Regions from separate parts of the Arthrobacter sp. KUASC02 genome, predicted to be linked through region 1. Evidence: predicted binding sites of a transcription regulator. Region 1 holds the regulator's gene; the other holds the start of a gene.
The links. The regulator HspR, encoded in region 1, represses chaperone genes until heat shock. The targets are predictions, from matches to a motif close to AAGTTGAGTCNNNNNGACTCAACTT.

Region 1 (9,597 bases):
CCCGTCGCTCACGGGTCCGGCCCTCACGGGTCCGGTCCTCACGGGCGCCTCCCATCCGGGCGCGTCCCATCCGGACAACAAGACCGCCACAGACTGGATGTACGAAGCCCTCGAAGACATCGCCGCGACCGCCCTGGGCATCGAGCTGGCATCGCAGGAGCGCATTTTCCGGGCGATCTCAGACGCCGGACGGAGTCCCAGGGTCGAAACCAACCCGATCAAAACCACCAAGGAACCAAAGTCAGGAAACGCAGCATGATCAGCACCATCGAGGCCGGACGTACCTTTTTCGTCGAAGCCACGGATCCACGCCTTATCGACGCGGAGCTAAGCACCGCAGTTGAACAAGCACGGCAGCACGCCATGCAAGAGGGCCGCTGCGGCATCCTTGTAACGCGGCTGGGGAACACCACCTTCACCGTTGCCGTCAGCGAAGACGTCCCGTTCGGGGAGACGCTCGAACGGCAGGCACCGCCCACAGCGGGCAACCCCCAGGGCGAAGCCGCTCGTTCACACTAACGGTCCGCCTCCCCTGCGCCAGCCCGGTCAGACGCCGGGCCGGGTTTCCCCTGCGCCAGCCCGGTCAGATCAGCATTGCTTCGCGCACCTTTCCTGCGGATTCGGCCCCGCCCGTGCCGCGGGAACTGACCCGTCCGGCGGCCAGCACGTAGTAGCTGTCGGCCGCGTTCAACGCAAAGCCGATGTGCTGTTCCACCAAAAGGACGCGCATGCCGCTGCGCCGGGACAGCTTGATGATGGTCTCCTGGATTTCGGCCACGACATTGGGCTGGATCCCTTCCGTGGGCTCATCCAGGATGAGCAGCGTCGGTTCGGTGATGAGTGCCCGGGCGATGGCCAGCTGTTGCCGCTGCCCGCCGGACAGGAGGCCGGCCCGGCGGCCCAGCAGCGGGTTAAGCGCCGGAAACATGTCCAGCGCTTCCGCCACGCGTTCCTTCGCGTTCCGGCGGCCGTCTGCCACGAGCTGCAGATTCTCCAGGGCGGTCAGCTGCCCGAACGACTGCTGCCCCTGCGGAACATAGGCCATGCCACGCGCCACCCGCTGGTGCGGCCGGAGGGCGGAGATGTCCTCCCCGTCCAGCGTGATGGTGCCGCGGGTGGGCTTGAGAAGCCCGACGACGGCGCGCAGCAGTGTGGTCTTTCCCGCACCGTTGTGGCCCAGGAGGGAAACCAGCGACCCGTCGGGGACGGTGATATCCACTCCGGAAATAACCTGGGTGCGCCCGTAGCCGGTCTGCAGGTCCGTGATTTCCAGCATCAGTGCCCTTCCATTCCGGCCGTGCCGAGGTAGACTTCCTGCACTTTTTTGTCGGCCTGGACCTGCGCCACGCTGCCCTCGCTCAGGACCTTCCCGGCCGCGAGGACTGTCACCGAAGTGGCGAACTCCCGGACGAAGTCCATGTCATGTTCAATCACCAGGGTGATGCGGCTGGCCGCGATCCGGCGGAGCAGCTGCCCGGTTTCGTCGCGCTCGTCCTGGCTCATTCCGGCGATGGGTTCGTCCAGGAGCAGCACGTCCGAGTTCTGGACCAGCAGCATGCCGATTTCCAGCCATTGCTTCTGACCGTGCGCCAGGGTGCCGGCCTGCTTGTCCGCGGCCCGGGTCAGCCCGATGATTTCCAGGGCTTCCTGGACGGCGGGGTCCACGCCCTTCCGTCTCCTCAGCAGCTCCCGGGCCTTCCTGCCCGGCCCGGCGGCGATATCCAGGTTCTGAAGCACCGTGAGGTTCTCGAAAACGCTCGCCGTCTGGAACGTCCGGCCCACGCCCAGCCGGGCGATCTTGTGCACTTTCCGGCCCAGGATCTCAGTGCCGGTGTGGTTCACGGATCCGGTGGCGGGAACCAGCCCGGTGATCGCATCGATGATGGTGGTCTTGCCGGCACCGTTGGGGCCGATGAGGAACCGCAGGTCGCCCTGGATGACGTCGAGGTTGACGCTGTCCACGGCGACGAAGCCGTCGAAGGCCACCGTGAGGCCGCGGACCTCGAGGTACTTCGGCCGGCCGTGGCGGAGCCCGCCGGCCCGTGGCTCGCCGTCGGGAAGCAGCGTGGGGGTGGTCATCGGCTTGCCTCTTCCGGGACGGTGGTTGGGGTGGTTGCTGCAGTTGCCGGGGCCGGCACGGCGGAAGCGGGAACCTGCGGCGCGGACGCCGGTGCAGCGCCGCCGGGCTGCTCTGTACGGCGCTGCTTCAGCCGGGAGACGAGCCGCGGCAGCGACGCGAGGCCGCCGGGCATGAACCCGATGACCAGGACGAAGAGCAGGCCTTGGAAGTAGACCCAGAACGACGGGAAGGTGGAGGCCAGGCTGGTCTGGGCGATGGCCACGCTGAGTGCTCCGAGGACGGGGCCCAGCAGGGTTGCCCTGCCCCCGATTGCCACTCCGATCAGGAAGGCGATGGACGGAATGACGCCTACGTCGGCCGGCGAGATGATCCCCACGATGGGCACGAACAAGGCGCCGGCGATCCCTGCCATGACGGCCGCGATCACATAGGTCACTGTTTTGATGGTGGCCGGGTCGTAGCCCAGGAACCGGACCCGTTCCTCCTGGTCCCGGACGGCGACGAGGAGTTCGCCGAACCGGCTGCGCATGAGCTGCCGGGCCGCCGCCAGGGCCAGGAGCAGCACCACGGCGGCGATCGAATAGAGCATCATTTTGTTGGAGGGGTCCTTCAAATCGAACCCGAAGAAGGACCGGAAGCCGCTGAGGCCGTTGGAGCCTCCGGTGGTGGCCTGCTGGCCGATCAGGAACACGGCGAAGGCGGCGGCCAGGGCCTGGCTGAGGATGGCGAAGTAGGCACCCTTGACGCGCCGTTTGAACACGGCCAGCCCCAGGACGAGGGCCACCAGTCCCGGAACGAGGACGACGGCGAGGAGGGTCACCACCGGGCTCCGGAACGGCTCCCACCAGCCGGGGACCTCGCCGCTGCCGTACAGCGACATAAAGTCCGGCACGCCGGACCCGCCGAAGAGGGAGGCGTCCGCCAGCTTGAGGTGCATGGCCATGATGTACGCGCCGAGCCCGAAGAACACCCCCTGCCCCAGGGTGAGCATGCCGCCGCGGCCCCAGGCCAGTCCGATCCCCACCGCAACGATCGCGAAGCAAATGAACTTTCCCAGCAGGGCAAGGTTGAACGCCGAGAGTGCCGCGGGAGCCGCCACGAGCAGAAGCACCGCTCCCGCGGCGAAACCGGCCAGCACCCCCCACCGGGACCGCAGGAAAGTGCTCATGCCAGGCTCCTTGTCTTGAGGCTGAAGATGCCCTGCGGCCGCAGCTGCAGGAAGACCACGATCAGCACCAGGATCAGCACCTTGCCGATGCTCGCCGTCGTCGAAAATTCAAATACGGACTGCAGCACGCCCAGTGCGAACGCCGCGATGACGGCCCCCTTGATCTGGCCGACTCCCCCGGCCACCACCACCAGGAACGCGTCCACGATGTAGTTCGTCCCCAGGTACGGGCCGGTGGACCCGATCAGCGTGACGGCGACGCCCGCCACCCCGGCCAGGCCCGATCCGATGAAGAACGTCAGCTGGTCCGTGCGCCGGGTGGAGATGCCGCTGGTTTCGGCCAGGTCCCGGTTCAGCACCACCGCCCTGATGCGGCGGCCCAGCGGCGTCCCCTTGAGGACCACTACGAGTCCTGCCAGGCAAACCAGGGACAGCAGCAGGATGAACAGCCGGGTGAGCGGGATGGGCGCTCCCAGCAGCTCGACGTTGCCTTGCAGCCAGGCCGGGGCCCGGACGTCCACGCTGGGGGCGCCGAAAATGTCCCGGGCGGCCTGCTGCAGGATCAGCGCCACCCCGAACGTGACCAGCAGGGTGTCCAGCGGACGGTGGTACATCCGCCGGAGCAGCACCGCCTCGAGCACCAGCCCCAGCAGGCCGCCCACCAGGAAGCCCACCGGAATGGAAACCAGCAGCGAGATGCCGGCGTCGGAAATGCTCCGCTGCACCACGAAGGCCGTATACGAACCAGCCATCATGAACTCGCCGTGGGCCATGTTGATGACCCCCATCTGGCCGAAAGTCAGCGACAACCCCAGCGCGGCCAGCAGCAGCACCGAGCCGAGACTGAGTCCGGCAAACATCTGTCCAATCAACAGTTCCATTCCAGCGGGCCTTTCCTCCGGGTTTCTGCAGGGGCGGTGGAAGCGGCTACTTGGCCAGGTCCTTGGCCCAGTCGTAGCTGGCCAGGAACGGATCGGGCTCCACGGCCTTCGGCGAGGACCAGACGGTCTCGATCAGGCCCTCGGAGTTGATCTTTCCGATCCGGGGCGTCTTAGTGATGTGGTTGTTCTCGCCGTCCACCGTGACAGTGCCCTCGGGCGCCTCGAACGTCACCCCGCCCGCGGCTGCCTGGACTTTGTCCACTTCGAAGGAACCGGCCTTCTCCACCATGGCCTTCCACAGGTACAGCGAGGTGTACGCCGCTTCCATGGGGTCGCTGGTGACGCGGTCGGCGCCGAACTTCGCCTTGAACGCCGCGACGAACTTCTTGTTCGCCGGCGTGTCAAGGGTCTGGTAGTAGTCCCAGGCCGTGAGCTGGCCTTCCACGTTTTCGAGCCCGACGCCGGGCACTTCCTCCTCGGCGATGGACACCGAGACCACCGGCATGGATGCGGCGGTCAGGCCAACGCTCTTGTACTGCCGGAAGAAGGCCACGTTGCTGTCGCCGTTGAGGGTGTTGAAGACGGCGTCGGCCTTCGAGTCCCGCACCTTGTTCACGATGGTGGAGAACTCCGTGGACCCCAGCGGGGCATATTCCTCGCCAAGGACCTCCATGCCGTGGGCTTTGGCGTAGGCCTGGATGATCTTGTTGGCCGTTCGCGGGAAGACGTAGTCGCTGCCCACCAGGAAGATGGATTTGGTGCCCTGCTCAGCCAGGTAGTCCAGGGCGGGGATGATCTGCTGGTTGGTGGTGGCTCCTGTGTAGAAGATGTTCTTGGACGCTTCGAGGCCTTCGTACTGCACCGGGTAGAACAGCAGGGCGTCGTTGGCTTCGAAGACCGGGAGCATGGCCTTGCGGCTGGAGGAGGTCCAGCCGCCGAACACCGCGGCCGTGCAGTCCTGCTGGATCAGCTTCCCGGCGCGTTCGGCGAACTTGGTGGGTTCACTGGCGCCGTCCTCGCTGATCACTTGCAGCTGTTTGCCCATGACTCCGCCGGCGGCGTTGATTTCCTCCGCTGCCAGGCTCAGGGAATCAAAGACGGTGTTCTCGCTGATGGCCATGGTGCCGGAGAGTGAGTTGATGAATCCGACCTTCACGCTGCTGCCAGACGTGTCCACGCAGGAACTGCCGCTGCTGGCGGTGGAATTGGCGGAGGCCGGATCCGAAATCTGGCTTCCGCAGCCGGCCAGGGCCGTTGCCATTGCCGCCGCGGCCAGGGGGATCAAAGCGCGCCTCGTTACTGAAACCCTCATGTTTACCTGCTTCTCGCTCCGCGCTGCCTCGCGGCAGCTGCTGGTCTCCAGGGTCCTGTCGGGTCCCCCTGGGGCTCAATCTAGGAGCGAATTGTTTCAACACGCATGATGGTTCGTTTCCGCACGATTTCGGACCGGGCGTCCGCATTGGATCAGAAGCCCGGAAACGGTAAGTTGGCTGACAAAATGGCGGAAAGTTCGGATGGCAAAGTTAACCTGAAGGAAACTTTCCCGCCGTCATTTTGGGTTTGGCGGCGACACAAATCCCCGAGGAGCAGCATGAGCGGCCAGCAGAACGCACAAAGAATCCTGGTTGTCGGAGCGGGGGCCACCGGCGGCTACTTCGGCGGCCGCCTGGCGCAGGGCGGCCGCGACGTGACGTTCCTGGTGCGGGAAGGACGGGCAGCCACCCTACGCCGGCGCGGCCTTCGCATCACGGGCCTGGGCCGCGACGACGTCATTGAACCGGCGCTGGTCACGGCGCCTGACCTGCACGGACCGTACGATCTGGTGCTGGTGACGGTCAAGGCCGCCGCCCTGCCGCAGGCACTGGCAGACCTCGCACCGGCGGTGGGGCCGGAAACGGTGGTCATTCCGTTCCTCAACGGCATGGCCCACATGGACGCGCTCGAGGCGGCCTTCGGCGCGGCCCGCGTGCTGGGCGGGATCGTCAAGGTGGTCACCACCCTCACCGACGACGGCGACATCCTGCAGATGAATCCGCTGGCCACACTCACGGTGGGGGAACAGTCAGGCCCGCCGGGCGACCGCGTCCTGCGGGCGGTTGAAACCCTGACCGTGCCGGGTTTCAAGGCTTCGGCCACGGCGGACGCCCTGGCATCCATGTGGCACAAGTGGGCATTCATCGTGTCCGCGGGGACCGTGACCTGCCTGATGCGCGGACCGGTGGGCGCCATCGTCGCGGTACCCGGCGGCACGGACTTCGTGCATTCGGTGCTGGCCGAAGCCGGCGCCGTCGCGGCTGCGGCCGGCTATCCGGTGCCGGACCACGAACATCAGCTGTCCGTGGACATGCTGACGCAGCCCGGGTCAACCTTCACGTCGTCGCTCTACCGCGATGTTGTTGCCGGCCGCCCCGGCGAGACCGAACACCTGCTGGGCGACTTCACCCGGCGGGCACGGCTCCTCGGGGCGGCCACGCCGCTGATCGACCTGGCCCTGATGCAGCTGAGGGTCAGCGCCGCATCCGGCTAGCCTGCGGGCAGCTCCCTGCTTACTTCTTCAGGAAGGCAAGGAGGGCCTGGTTGATTTCCTTCGCGTGGGTCCACAGCATGCCGTGCGGCGCGCCCTCGATCTCCACGTAGTCCGCGGCGGGCAGCGCGTCCTTGAAGCGCCGGCCGGTCACGTCGATGGGCAGGATGTTGTCCGCCGTTCCGTGCACGATGAGGGCAGGAACGTCGATCTTGGGGATGTCCGCGCGGAAGTCCGTCAGCCAGGTGGGCTGCGCCGCCACTGAGGCGTGGGCGGAGGACTTGCTGGCGGTGGCCCAGTTGGCGCGCAGGGCTTCTTCGCTGAGGCGGCTGCCCAGGGTGTCGTCGGTGTTGAAGAAGTTCTTGAAGAACTCCGTGAAAAACGCGTAACGGTCTTCCTTCACTGCGCTGAGCAGGCCGTCGAACACGTCCTGCGGGACGCCGTCGGGGTTGTCGTCCGTCTTCAGCAGGAACGGCTCGAGGGAACCGAGGAACACTGCCTTGGAAACCCGGTCCGAGCCGTAGGTGCCGAGGTAGCGGGCCACCTCGCCGGTGCCCATCGAGAAGCCCACCAGCACGGCGTCCGTGAGATCGAGCTCGGTGAGCAGGGTGTTGAGGTCGGCAGCAAAGGTGTCGTAGTCGTAGCCCTCCGTGGGCTGGCTGGACTTGCCGAAGCCGCGGCGGTCGTAGGTGATGACCCGGTAGCCTGCCGCCAGCAGCGCGCTGGTCTGCCGTTCCCACGATGCGCCGTCCAGCGGGTAACCGTGGATAAGGACCACCGGCTGTCCCTGTCCGTGGTCCTCATAGTAAAGCTCAACGGTGGTGCTGTTTTCTTTTCCGACAGACACAAAGGCCATGAGGGCGTTCCTTCCGGGGCAGTGAAGACGGGCAACTGGCTTGACCATTCACTCTGTTCCGGCAGGCTTCGCCTGTCAAGGAACGGCGTGTCAGGTCAGTCCGGAAGGCTCAGCCTGCAGCGCTCACTCCGTGGAACGGGGGCGCCACACCACCACGGCCTGGGACCGGGCGCGGGGCCGCTGGCCGCGGGCCAGGCTCACCACGTCGCCCGCTGCTCCGGCCGCGAAAATGCGCGAATCCAGCGGGCTCCGGCGGCTGCTGAGCTGCTCGGTCAGTTCGGACACCCGGCGCTGCAGCGCGGCCACCTGGTTCTCCAGCTGGAGGATGCGTTTGATGCCCTCCAGCGAGACCCCCTCATGCGAAAGCCGCTGCACTTCCCGGAGCACGTTGACGTCCCGCTGGGAGTACCGCCGGGATTTTCCGGGCGCGCGGCTGGGCGAGACGATGCCCAGCCGGTCGTACTGCCGCAACGTCTGCGGGTGCATGTCCGCCAGCTCAGCCGCCACCGAGATCACGAAGATCGGCTGATCGAAATCAATGTCCAAGGCCGGCTCCTCCCGCTAGTCCCAGTCCCAGTCCGCGCGTTTCCTAGAGACGTGCCTTGGCAGCCAGTCCGGCCCGCACATCGTGTCCGTCCGTGGCTGCAGCGAACGCCTTCACGGCTTCCTCCGCTTCCTTGGTCAGCTTCTGCGGAACCACGACGTCGATGGTCACCAGCAGGTCGCCGGTGGCCTTCGCATGCTTGACCCCGCGGCCCTTGACCCGCAGTGTCCGCCCGGAGGGCGTCCCCGCGGGAACACGGACCTTGACCTTTTCGCCGTCGATCGTCGGCACTTCGATGTCAGCACCCAGGGCAGCCTCCGGGAAGGTGACCGGAACATGGATGCGGAGGTTGTCGCCGTCGCGCGTGTAGAAGTCATGGCCCTTGACGTTGACGGTGACCATCAGGTCGCCGTTGCCGGCCGGTCCGTACTGGCCCTTGCCGCGGACACGGACCTTCTGGCCGTCCTTGATCCCGGCGGGAACACGGACGTCGATGACGTCCCCGTCCGGTTCGCGCAGGCCGATGGTGGTGCCGCGGATGGACCCGGCGAAGGAAATGGTGGTGGTGGCCGTACGGTCGGCGCCCTTTTGCGGGGCACGCTGGAATCCCGCTCCGGAGCCGGGGCCGCCGAACTGTCCGCCGAAGAGATCGGCGAATTCCGGCGGAATGCCGCCCGAGGTGCTGTAGCCGCCGGAGTGGCGCCCGCCGCCACCGGTGAAGAGGCCGCCGAAGAGGTCTTCGAAGCCGGCGCCGCCGCCTGCCCCGGCACCGCCGGGAGCGAACCGCGCGCCGCCGCCCATGGCACGGATGGCGTCATACTGCTGGCGTTCGTCCGGATCCGAGAGCACGGAGTATGCCTCGGAAATGTCCTTGAACTTCTTCTCCGACGCGACGTTCCCCGCGTTGGTGTCCGGGTGGTGCTGCCGCGCAAGCTTCCGGTAAGCCTTCTTGATATCGGCGTCGGAAGCGTCCTTGGCGACTCCAAGGATCTTGTAGAAGTCCTTGTCGACCCAGTCCTGGCTAGCCAATGGCGTTTCCTTTCAAGTTCTTACAAAATGCGCTGCGCAGGTGATGGGCCCCCGCCCCTTCGCGTGGTGGCCTGGTCCTTGCGGACCAGGCCACCACGCTCCGGCGGGCCCCATGCCACTCCCGGGGCCCACCAACTGCTACGCGTTTGTTTGGGCTACTTATGCAGGGACTGCAACAATAACCTGTGCTGCCCGGAGGACCCGTTCGCCTGACCTGTAGCCGGAGCGCAGGACCTGGCTGACGGTGTCGATTTCGACGTCCGGGCCGGGCTGCTGGATGAGGGCTTCGTGGATCGTGGGATCGAACTCCACGCCGGTCTCATCGATGCGCACCAGGCCGTAGGTCTTCAGCGCGTTCTCCAGCTTGGCGGCGATCGCGGCGAACGGGCCGTCGGCCAGGTCGCCGTGCTGCCGGGCGGCGTCGACGTCGTCCAGGACCGGAAGCAGGGAGTTCAGGACGCCGATGACGGCCATCTCCCCTGCCACGGCACGGTCGCGTTCCACGCGCTTGCGGT
Region 2 (9,597 bases), 98 kb from region 1:
TGGCCACCACGCGGATGCGGAAGTTACCGGCCGGATGGAACATGCCCTGACCCGCGCTGCGGTGGAGCACGACACCGACTTCGTCGCCCGGGTCGCCCGGCAGTGGACGGAGGCGATCGACCAGGACGGGTCCGAACCCACCGAAACCGAGCTCCGGCACCGCCAGGGTGTGTTCATCCGCCAGCCCCGCCGGGGATTGCAGCGGATGGAAATCTTCGCCACCACCGAGCAATCCGAGCACCTGCTGACGGCGATGAACACCGCCACCAACCCCCGCACCCGCGCTGGTGAGGGCAGCGCCGGGGATGACGTGGAGGATCTGGACCAGCGGACCCGCCCGCAGCAGCTCCTGGACGGTCTCGTCGGCGCGGTTAAAGCAGGACTGACCACCGGCACACTCCCGGCCGCGGGCGGGCTCCGGCCCCAGGTCATGGTCACCATCGACTACCGCGACCTCCTGGCCCGGCTGGACAACTCCGAACACCCCGCCGAGACTTCAGGCACCGGCCAAGGCACCGCCACCACCGGCATCCCCGTCACAGGCATCCCCGGCACGGGCTCCTTCACGTTCACCGGCCCCGTCACGCCCGCCACCGTCCGCAAAATCGCCTGCGACGCCGACATCATCCCCGTCCTCCTCGGCAGCCAGGGGCGCATCCTCGACCTCGGCCGCACCACCCGGGTCTTTCCGCCGCACATCCGCAAAGCCCTCACCGCCCGCGACCAAGGCTGCGCGTTCCCGGGCTGCACCATCCCGGCACCCTGGTGCGAAGCCCACCACATCACCTACTGGTCACGCGGCGGAACCACCAGCGCAGACAACGGCACGCTCTTGTGCAGCCATCACCACCATCTGATCCACAAAAAACAGTGGCAGATCCACGTCAAAACCGGAATACCCTGGTTCATCCCGCCACCCCACATCGACCCGAGACAGGTCCCACGACGAAACAAATACTTCAGATGCTGAGAGGTGGATGCCCTGACTAGGGGCGTCGAAGGTGGTCGACGCCCGTGGCGGAGAACGTGCCTGTCCATGCCGCACTCCGGGCTATCCGACCTACTCCGGGGCGGGCGGGATGTTCTGGTTGCCGCGGAACACATTGTCCGGATCGAATTCCCGTTTGACCCGGGACATCCTGGTGAAGTTCTCATCCCCGAATGCTGCGCGGACCCGGGCCTGGCCTTCGTCGCCGATGAAGTTCAACCACACCCCGCCGGTGGCATGGGGCGCGATATCGTGGCGGAAATCCTTCACCCACGACCTGGCCTCGTCACCCTCCTGCGGTGTCTCGCCAAGGCCGAAGGGGTGGCTGACCCAGCTCGCATTGCGGTTTAGCAGGGGCGTGGCTGCCGCGGCAGGTCCGCCCACTGCGCCTCCCCAGTGTGCGATCAGCTGCTGGGAGTGCTGGCCGGGCAGCTTGCGCGCCGAATCAATGATGATGTCCAGGGCGTCGTCGGAAAGTTCGTTGTGGTAGTCGGCGCTCCAGTAGTTGTACAGGCCGGGAGGGTCATCGAGCGAGCACTGGAAGTCGGCGTAGTTGGTATCCTCCACCAGATCCACCGCAGGGTTCAGCGCGCGGTACGGCTTGGCCCGCTCGGCGCCTTCACCGGCGTCGCCGGCATAGATGTACACCACGCCAAGGGCCATCTTTCCCACCATCTCCTGCGGCATGAACGGCTCGGGCGGGGCGGTGAAATAGAGCAGGGTAGCGCATTCCTCGTTGGGGGCGGCGAGGGCAAGCTCCCGATATCCGCGGCTGACTTCGGTGGCGGCCTCCCCGGGCCAGATCATCAGGCCGGCGTGAACTTTCGGCCCCAGCTCATGCAGTCCGAAGGTGAAGGATGTGGCCACGCCGAAGTTTCCGCCTCCGCCGTGCAGGGCCCAGAACAGTTCGGGGTTCTCGCTGGCGCTGGCGGTCACCAGTTCGCCGGCGGCGGTGACCAGGTCCACCGAGATCAGATGGTCGCAGGCGAATCCGAAGGCCCGTTCCAGCCAGCCGGAGCCGCCGCCCAGCGTGAAGCCGGCCAGTCCTGTGGTGGAGACGCGGCCTCCGGTCAGGGCGAGGCCGTATTCCTGGGTAGCACGGTCAAACTCCCCGCAGGTGAGGCCGGCGCCTGCCGTGATGGTGCGGTTGTCCGGATCCACACTGACCGATTTCATGGGACGCACGTCCACCACCAGGCCGCCGTCGTTCATGGACATTCCGGCCACGGAGTGCCCGCCGGCACGGACAGCCACGGCCAGTTCGTTGTCGCGGGCATGCTTCAATGCCTCGGCCACCTCGCCGGGGGTGCTGCATTGCGCAATGACGGCCGGGCGACGGTCGATCATCGCGTTGAAAAGTTTCCGGGATTCGTCATAGTCCGGACTGTCAGGCCTGATCCATTTCATGGCAACGCTCCTCGGCGCTGGCGGCTCCGCCCCCACCGGAAATCGTACTGCCGCAGCTGGCGGCGGGGCTATGGTTCACGCCAGCCGATGCCCGCGGTGCGGATCGTCGGTTCCGGAACGAGTCCGCATTGGTTCAGTACTTGCGGACAAATTGACCCTGTTGATCCGCAAATGAGGTTATTCTGAAGAAATGCCAACCATTCGAATTGCCGAAGCAGCCAGGTTCCTGGGTGTCAGTGACGACACCGTCCGCCGCTGGACCGAGAACGGAAGCCTCACGCCCGTGAAGGACGAAACCGGCCGCCTTGCTGTTGACGGGTTCGAGCTTGCCACCCTGGCCCGCGACCAGGCCCAGCTTCCGGAGGATCCCACCAGGGTGGGCAGTTCGGCCCGCAACCGGTTCGTCGGCCTGGTCACCGGAATCACTGCGGACAAGGTTATGGCCCAGGTCGAACTGCAGTGCGGGCCGTTCCGGGTGGTGTCGCTGATGAGCAGCGAAGCCGTGCGGGAGCTGGGTCTGGAGCTCGGGTCCATTGCCACGGCTGTCGTCAAGGCCACCACGGTGATCATTGAAACGCCACAGGGAAAGAGCATCGTGTGAAGTCCTGGATTCCGCGTACCACCGCGCTGCTGGCGGCCTCCGCGCTTACTCTCGGGCTGGGTGCCTGCGCTCCGTCAGCGTCAACGTCGACCGGCACTGCGGGTGCCGGATCCTCGGAGACGGCCGGGCAACTCTCCGGGACCCTTACCGTTTTCGCCGCGGCCTCGCTCAAGGCCACGTTCACCAAGCTCGCCAGCGACTTTGAAGCCAAGAACCCCGGAACCAAGGTGACGCTCAGCTTCGCCGGCTCCTCGGACTTGGCCACGCAGATCTCCCAAGGTGCGCCCGCTGACGTCTTTGCCTCGGCGGACACCAAAAACATGGGCAAGCTTGCCGACGCCGGACTCCTCGAAGGGGCGGCGGCGAACTTCGCCACGAACACCCTGCAGATCGCCGTCCCGCCCTCCAACCCGGCGTCGATCGCGTCCTTCGCCGACCTCGCCAAGCCGGGAGTCAAGGTGGTTGTCTGCGCCAGCCAGGTCCCGTGCGGGGCAGCATCGGACGCCGTGGAAAAGGCCGCCGGCGTCACCCTGTCGCCGGTCAGTGAGGAATCGTCAGTCACGGACGTGCTGGGCAAAGTGACCTCCGGTGAAGCCGACGCCGGCCTGGTGTACATCACGGACGTCAAGGGCACCGGGGACAAGGTGAAGGGAATCCCGTTCGCGGAAGCCGGCAAGGCCGTCAACACGTATCCCATCGCCACAGTAGGCTCGAGCAGGAACAAGGAACTCGCCGCCGCCTTCATCGCCCAGGTGACCGGTGCCGAAGGCAGGAAGACCCTCGCCGACGCCGGTTTCGGAGCACCGTAAGGAGACCATGAATCGGGGACGGGGAAGCGGATACCACGGAGTCCCGCGCTGGGTCTACGCCATCGCCGCGGCGGGCGCAGTGTTCGTGCTCCTTCCGCTGGCGGCCATGGCCGCCCGCGTCAACTGGCCGCAGTTCATCCCGCTGGTCACGTCCGAATCGTCTCTGACGGCGCTCGGTCTCAGCCTGCGGACCTCGGCGGCGAGCACCGCGCTGTGCATTGTTTTTGGCGTGCCGCTGGCCCTCGTCCTGGCGCGTTCGAGCTTCCCGGGCCAGCGCCTGTTGCGTGCCTTTGTGCTGCTGCCGCTGGTGCTGCCGCCGGTGGTGGGCGGCATCGCCCTCCTGTACACCTTCGGTCGACAAGGATTGCTGGGCCGGAGCCTTGAGGCCGCCGGGATCCAGATTGCGTTTTCGACGACGGCGGTGGTGCTCGCGCAGACCTTCGTGGCACTGCCGTTCCTCGTGGTCAGCCTGGAGGGTGCGCTGCGCACCGCCGGCGGCCGGTACGAGGCGGTGGCCGCCACCCTCGGTGCCCGGCCCACCACCGTTCTGCGACGCGTCACCGTGCCGCTGGTGCTGCCCGGCCTGGCCTCCGGGGCCGTGCTGTCCTTCGCGCGGAGCCTGGGCGAATTCGGCGCGACGCTCACTTTCGCCGGGAGCCTGCAAGGGGTGACCCGGACCCTGCCGCTGGAAATCTACCTGCAGCGTGAAACGGACGCCGACGCCGCCGTCGCGCTTTCCCTGGTCTTGGTGGCCGTGGCCGTGACGGTGGTGGGACTGACGTACCGGCGCCCGGGACGGCCGGACCAGCGCAGTGCCCCGGCGGGCGGCGCAGCCGGCGGACGACTGGACGGTGCCCGGTGAGCTTTCGCATGCAGGCAACCGTGGGCGCCCGCGGTTTCGACGTCGGCCTGAGCCTCGCGCCGGGCGAAACGGTTGCGGTCCTTGGCCCCAACGGGGCCGGCAAATCCACCCTCCTCAGCGTCATTGCCGGACTGCTGCGGCCCGATTCCGGCCGTGCCGTCATCGATGGAAAAGTGCTGTTCGACCTCGACGGCGGAGCCAGCGTTTGGACCGCGCCGCACCACCGCCGCACGGCACTCCTCGCGCAGGAGCCACTGCTGTTCCCGCACCTCACCGCCTTGGAAAACGTGGCCTTCGGGCCCCGCAGCGCCGGAACGGCCAGGAGGGCGGCCCGGGAGTCGGCCCGTGAGTGGCTGGCTGCGGTGGATGCCGGGGACCTCGCGGCCCGGCGGCCAGCGGAACTCTCCGGCGGCCAGGCCCAGCGTGTGGCGGTGGCCAGGGCCCTTGCGGCCAACCCTGAAGTGCTGCTGCTGGACGAGCCCATGGCGGCACTGGACATCCACGCGGCGCCGCTGCTCCGGAGGCTCCTGAAGAAGGTCCTGGCCGGGCGTCGCGCCATCATCATCACCCACGACGTCCTGGACGCCATGATGCTTGCCGACCGGGTGGTCATCCTCGAAGGGGGCAGAATTGCCGAGGAAGGGCCCACCCGGCAGGTCCTGCAGCGGCCCCGGAGCCGGTTTGCCGCCGGGCTGGCGGGGCTGAACCTCATTCCCGGAACCATCACCGCCGCCGGCATCCGGACAACAGGGGGTCTCGAGGTGGCCGGCCACCAGGACGAGGAGCTCTTTCCGGCGGGATCTGGCACGCCAAACACGGGCGGGCAGCCCGGCGTTGCCGCGTTCCCGCCGTCGGCCGTCTCCGTGTTCCTGAGCGAAGCGCACGGCAGCCCCCGGAACTCATTCCCCGTCACAGTCACGGACCTGGAACAGCACGGCGACCAGATCCGGGTCCGGGCCGGCGGGATGTCCGCCGACATCACACCGGCCGCCTCTGCGGACCTGGGGCTTGCGCCGGGCATGACTGTCTACTTCGTGATCAAGGCGGCCGCAGTGGCCGTCTACCCGGCCTAACGTCAGCCTTGCTTGGTCAGCCTGCTTGGTCAGCCCTGCGTGGTTAGCCCTGCGCGGCCGGCTGTTCCTTGGCTTCGCGCCGCACGGGGTGCTGGCTGGTGATGGATACGCGGTTGAAGGCGTTCATCGTAATCACCAGCCAACTCACGGCCGAGTACTCGGCCGCGTTAAGGTGCTGCCGGGCGTAGGCGTCCTCCCGTTCGCGGGTGTGGGCGTCCGGAAGGGTGGTGATGGACTCCGCCAGCGCCAGGGCCGCGCGCTCCTGCTCCGTAAACAGTGCGGTGTCCCGCCAGGCGGCCAGCACCGCGAGCCGCTGGGTGGTTTCACCCTTTTTGAGGGCATCGGCAACGTGCATGTTCAGGCAGTAGGCGCAGCCGTTGATCTGCGAAATGCGGACGTTGAGCAGTTCGGTCAGGGCCCTGCTGATGCCGGCTTCATCGGCGGCTTCGCGTGCTTTCAGGCCGAGCCCGTTCAGCGCCCGCCAGACGGCCGGGCTCTCCTTGTCGATGAAGATGTGCTGGGTGGTGGGGGTGCCGGCGTCCTGGGTGTGCTCCATGGCTCCCACAATACCCACGGCCGTATGACTGCTTTTGTCATCTTCGTGACATGCCGGCAAATGCATTGTAGTGTCGTCACCGGACCGTCTGCCCGCCTCGCGGCGGGCGGCGGTCCACCAGAGAAGTCTCTGTGGGGAAGGTGCACTGCGATGCGCCGGCCACACCAGCCGGAGGGCGGTTCCTTGGGGGAGCCGCCCTCCTGCGTGTCCGGGCCGGGCTTGTTGCGTGAGGGCTAACGTTTCCGCGGCCGGCGTCCTACCATATGAAAATGCGTTGCCGCCTGAAGGCCCGGATTCTCCGCGCTTTGCGGGTCATGGCTGCCGCTCTGCTTCTCCTATCGCTGACGGCGCTCCCGGCTTCGGGTACGCCCGACCCGGGCGCCGCCGGACCGTCGCGCGGCGGGACGGACATTGCTGGCGGCGAGACGGTTTCCATCGCCGAGGCCCCCTTCGCGGTGCAGATCGCCTACGACACCGCCGGCACCAGGGTGGCCTGCACGGGCAGCCAGATTTCAGCCAGCTGGGTGATCACTGCCAGGCACTGCGACTCTGCCAGCCTTCACTCCGTCCGCCTGGACACTCCCTCCCTCGGTGCCGGGGGCGTGGTCCGGACCATTGCTGCCCGCTACCCGTCGCCCGTGGGTGACGTGCTGCTGCTCAAGCTCTCCACCCCGCACCCCGGAACCTATGCCGGCCTGTCCCGAACGTTCCCGGCGGCAGGATCGGACGCGCGCGTGTTCGGCTGGGGTGACGAGACGGAGGGGGCCGGGGCCATGTCCCCCCAGGTCAAGGCTGCCGGCGTAAAGGTGTCAGGACGGGGCTCGGACGCTTTTGGCGGTTTGTCCGTGCGGACGCAATCGCAGACAGGGCACCCGCTGGCGGGGGACTCCGGCGGCCCCCTCATCGTCGGAGGAAAGCTGGCGGGTGTGTTGTCGACGTCGAGCGTCCTGCCGAGGGGGGCTCCCTCCAGTTTCACCGGCTTCTACAACGACCACGCTGCCGTCTCCCGCCACCTGGGCTGGATCACATTGGTCACTGGCGTCGGCGCCGACTAGCAACCTGCCGCCCGGCCTGCCGCGCCAGGGATGCCCCGCCAGGGATGCCCCGCCCGGGGGCGGGGGTCGATCGCCCCTAGACAGCCATTTCGCCGTCGGCAAACATGGACCTAGAGGCCACGTCCGGCAAAGTTGAGTCATGTACACTCAACTTTAAGAGTTGATCTATCCCCGAAAGGAGCTCTCTTTGGACGCCAAGTTCACCACCAAGAGCCAGGAGGCTCTTTCGGCAGCAGCCATGAATGCCTCCACGGCAGGAAATCCCCAGGTTGAGCCTGCCCACCTGCTCAAGGCTCTGATGGACCAGCGCGAGGGCGTCGCCGTCGCGCTCCTCCGCGCCACCGGCGCCGATCCTGACGCCGTCAGCGTCCAGGCCAGCACCGCCATCAAAGCACTGCCGGCGTCGTCCGGCACCTCGGTGCAGCAGGCCCAGCTTTCCCGCACCGCCCTGCAGGCCATCAAGAACGCCCAGAACGAAGCCGACAAACTGGGCGACACCTTCGTTTCCACCGAGCACCTGCTGCTGGGGCTCTCAGCCGGCAGTGACGCCGTCGGGAAGTTGATGCGCGACGCCGGCGCCTCCCACGAGGCCCTGCTCGCCGCCCTGCCGGGTGTCCGGGGGGACCGCAAGGTCACCAACGCCGACCCCGAGAACACCTTCCAGGCCCTGGAGAAGTTCGGCACGGACCTCACCGCGATCGCCCGCTCCGGCAAGCTGGACCCGGTGATCGGCCGCGACGCCGAGATCCGCCGCATCATCCAGGTGCTGAGCCGCCGCACCAAGAACAACCCGGTGATCATCGGCGAGCCCGGCGTCGGCAAGACCGCCGTCGTCGAGGGCCTGGCCCAGCGGATCGTCGCCAACGACGTGCCGGAAAGCCTGCGCGGCAAGACCCTGATCGCCCTGGATCTCGCCTCGATGGTGGCCGGCGCCAAGTACCGCGGGGAGTTCGAGGAACGGCTGAAGGCCGTCCTGGAGGAGATCAAGAGCTCCGAGGGGCAGATCGTCACCTTCATCGACGAACTCCACACTGTGGTGGGCGCAGGCGCCTCCGGGGACAGCTCCATGGACGCCGGCAACATGCTCAAGCCCATGCTGGCCCGCGGTGAGCTGCGCCTGATCGGCGCCACCACACTGGACGAATACCGCGAGAACATCGAAAAGGACCCCGCCCTGGAGCGCCGCTTCCAGCAGGTGTTCGTGGGCGAGCCCAGCGTGGACGACACCATCGGCATCCTCCGCGGCCTGAAGGAACGCTACGAGGCACACCACAAGGTGTCCATCGCGGACTCCGCCCTGGTGGCTGCCGCGACGCTCTCCAACCGCTACATCTCGGGCCGTCAGCTGCCGGACAAGGCGATCGACCTCGTGGACGAGGCGGCGTCCCGGCTGCGCATGGAGATTGATTCCGCGCCGGAGGAGATCGACCAGCTGCGGCGCCAGGTGGACCGGCTGACCATGGAGGAACTGGCCCTGGCCAATGAGAAGGACGCCGCGTCCGTGGAGCGCCTCGCCGCGCTGCGGGCGGACATGGCGGACAAGAAGGAAGCGCTCTCGGCGCTGAACGCGCGCTGGGAAGCGGAGAAGGCCGGCCTCAACCACGTGGGTGACCTCAAGGCCCGGATCGACGAGCTGCGTTCGGCTGCGGAGAAGTACCAGCGCGAAGGGGACCTCGCTGCTGCCTCCCGCATCCTTTACGGCGAACTGCCCGCACTGGAGCGCGAGTTGTCCGCCGCTGCCGAGGCTGAGTCCGCCCGGGTGGCAGGCGGCGGCGCGAAGCAGGAACTCATGGTGGCCGATGAAGTCACGGCGGGTGACATCGCCGAGGTGATTTCCGCCTGGACCGGCATCCCGGCCGGACGCATGCTGCAGGGCGAGAGCCAGAAGCTGCTGCACATGGAGGAGGAGCTCGGCCGGCGGCTGATCGGCCAGAAGAAGGCCGTCACCGCGGTCTCGGACGCCGTTCGCCGTGCGCGCGCCGGCATCAGCGACCCCAACCGGCCCACCGGGTCCTTCCTGTTCCTGGGTCCCACCGGCGTGGGCAAGACCGAGCTGGCGAAGGCCCTTGCGGACTTCCTGTTCGACGACGAACGCGCCATGGTGCGGATCGACATGTCCGAGTACGGCGAGAAGCACTCCGTGGCGCGGCTGGTGGGTGCCCCTCCCGGCTACGTGGGCTACGAGGAAGGCGGTCAGCTGACGGAAGCCGTCCGCCGTCGTCCGTACTCCGTGGTGCTCCTGGACG

Region 2: the regulator HspR is predicted to act here: its motif matches at 7,481-7,505, upstream of clpB (ATP-dependent chaperone ClpB).

What each region holds. Positions count from the first base shown of each region.
Region 1 covers NZ_AP046053.1:443,297-452,893, reverse strand. The annotation lists gene AC6JAC_RS02070 (hypothetical protein) at 1-259, shown strand, start outside; gene AC6JAC_RS02065 (hypothetical protein) at 256-519, shown strand; gene urtE (urea ABC transporter ATP-binding subunit UrtE) at 584-1,276, opposite strand; gene urtD (urea ABC transporter ATP-binding protein UrtD) at 1,276-2,079, opposite strand; gene urtC (urea ABC transporter permease subunit UrtC) at 2,076-3,248, opposite strand; gene urtB (urea ABC transporter permease subunit UrtB) at 3,245-4,129, opposite strand; gene urtA (urea ABC transporter substrate-binding protein) at 4,176-5,441, opposite strand; gene AC6JAC_RS02035 (ketopantoate reductase family protein) at 5,721-6,656, shown strand; gene AC6JAC_RS02030 (alpha/beta fold hydrolase) at 6,676-7,509, opposite strand; gene AC6JAC_RS02025 (heat shock protein transcriptional repressor HspR) at 7,633-8,055, opposite strand; gene AC6JAC_RS02020 (DnaJ C-terminal domain-containing protein) at 8,099-9,082, opposite strand; gene AC6JAC_RS02015 (nucleotide exchange factor GrpE) at 9,242-9,597, opposite strand, start outside.
Region 2 covers NZ_AP046053.1:541,713-551,309, forward strand. The annotation lists gene AC6JAC_RS02495 (HNH endonuclease signature motif containing protein) at 1-970, shown strand, start outside; gene AC6JAC_RS02500 (FAD-binding oxidoreductase) at 1,061-2,395, opposite strand; gene AC6JAC_RS02505 (TOBE domain-containing protein) at 2,586-2,996, shown strand; gene modA (molybdate ABC transporter substrate-binding protein) at 2,993-3,805, shown strand; gene AC6JAC_RS02515 (ABC transporter permease) at 3,813-4,667, shown strand; gene AC6JAC_RS02520 (sulfate/molybdate ABC transporter ATP-binding protein) at 4,664-5,740, shown strand; gene AC6JAC_RS02525 (carboxymuconolactone decarboxylase family protein) at 5,784-6,296, opposite strand; gene AC6JAC_RS02530 (S1 family peptidase) at 6,566-7,351, shown strand; gene clpB (ATP-dependent chaperone ClpB) at 7,539-9,597, shown strand, end outside.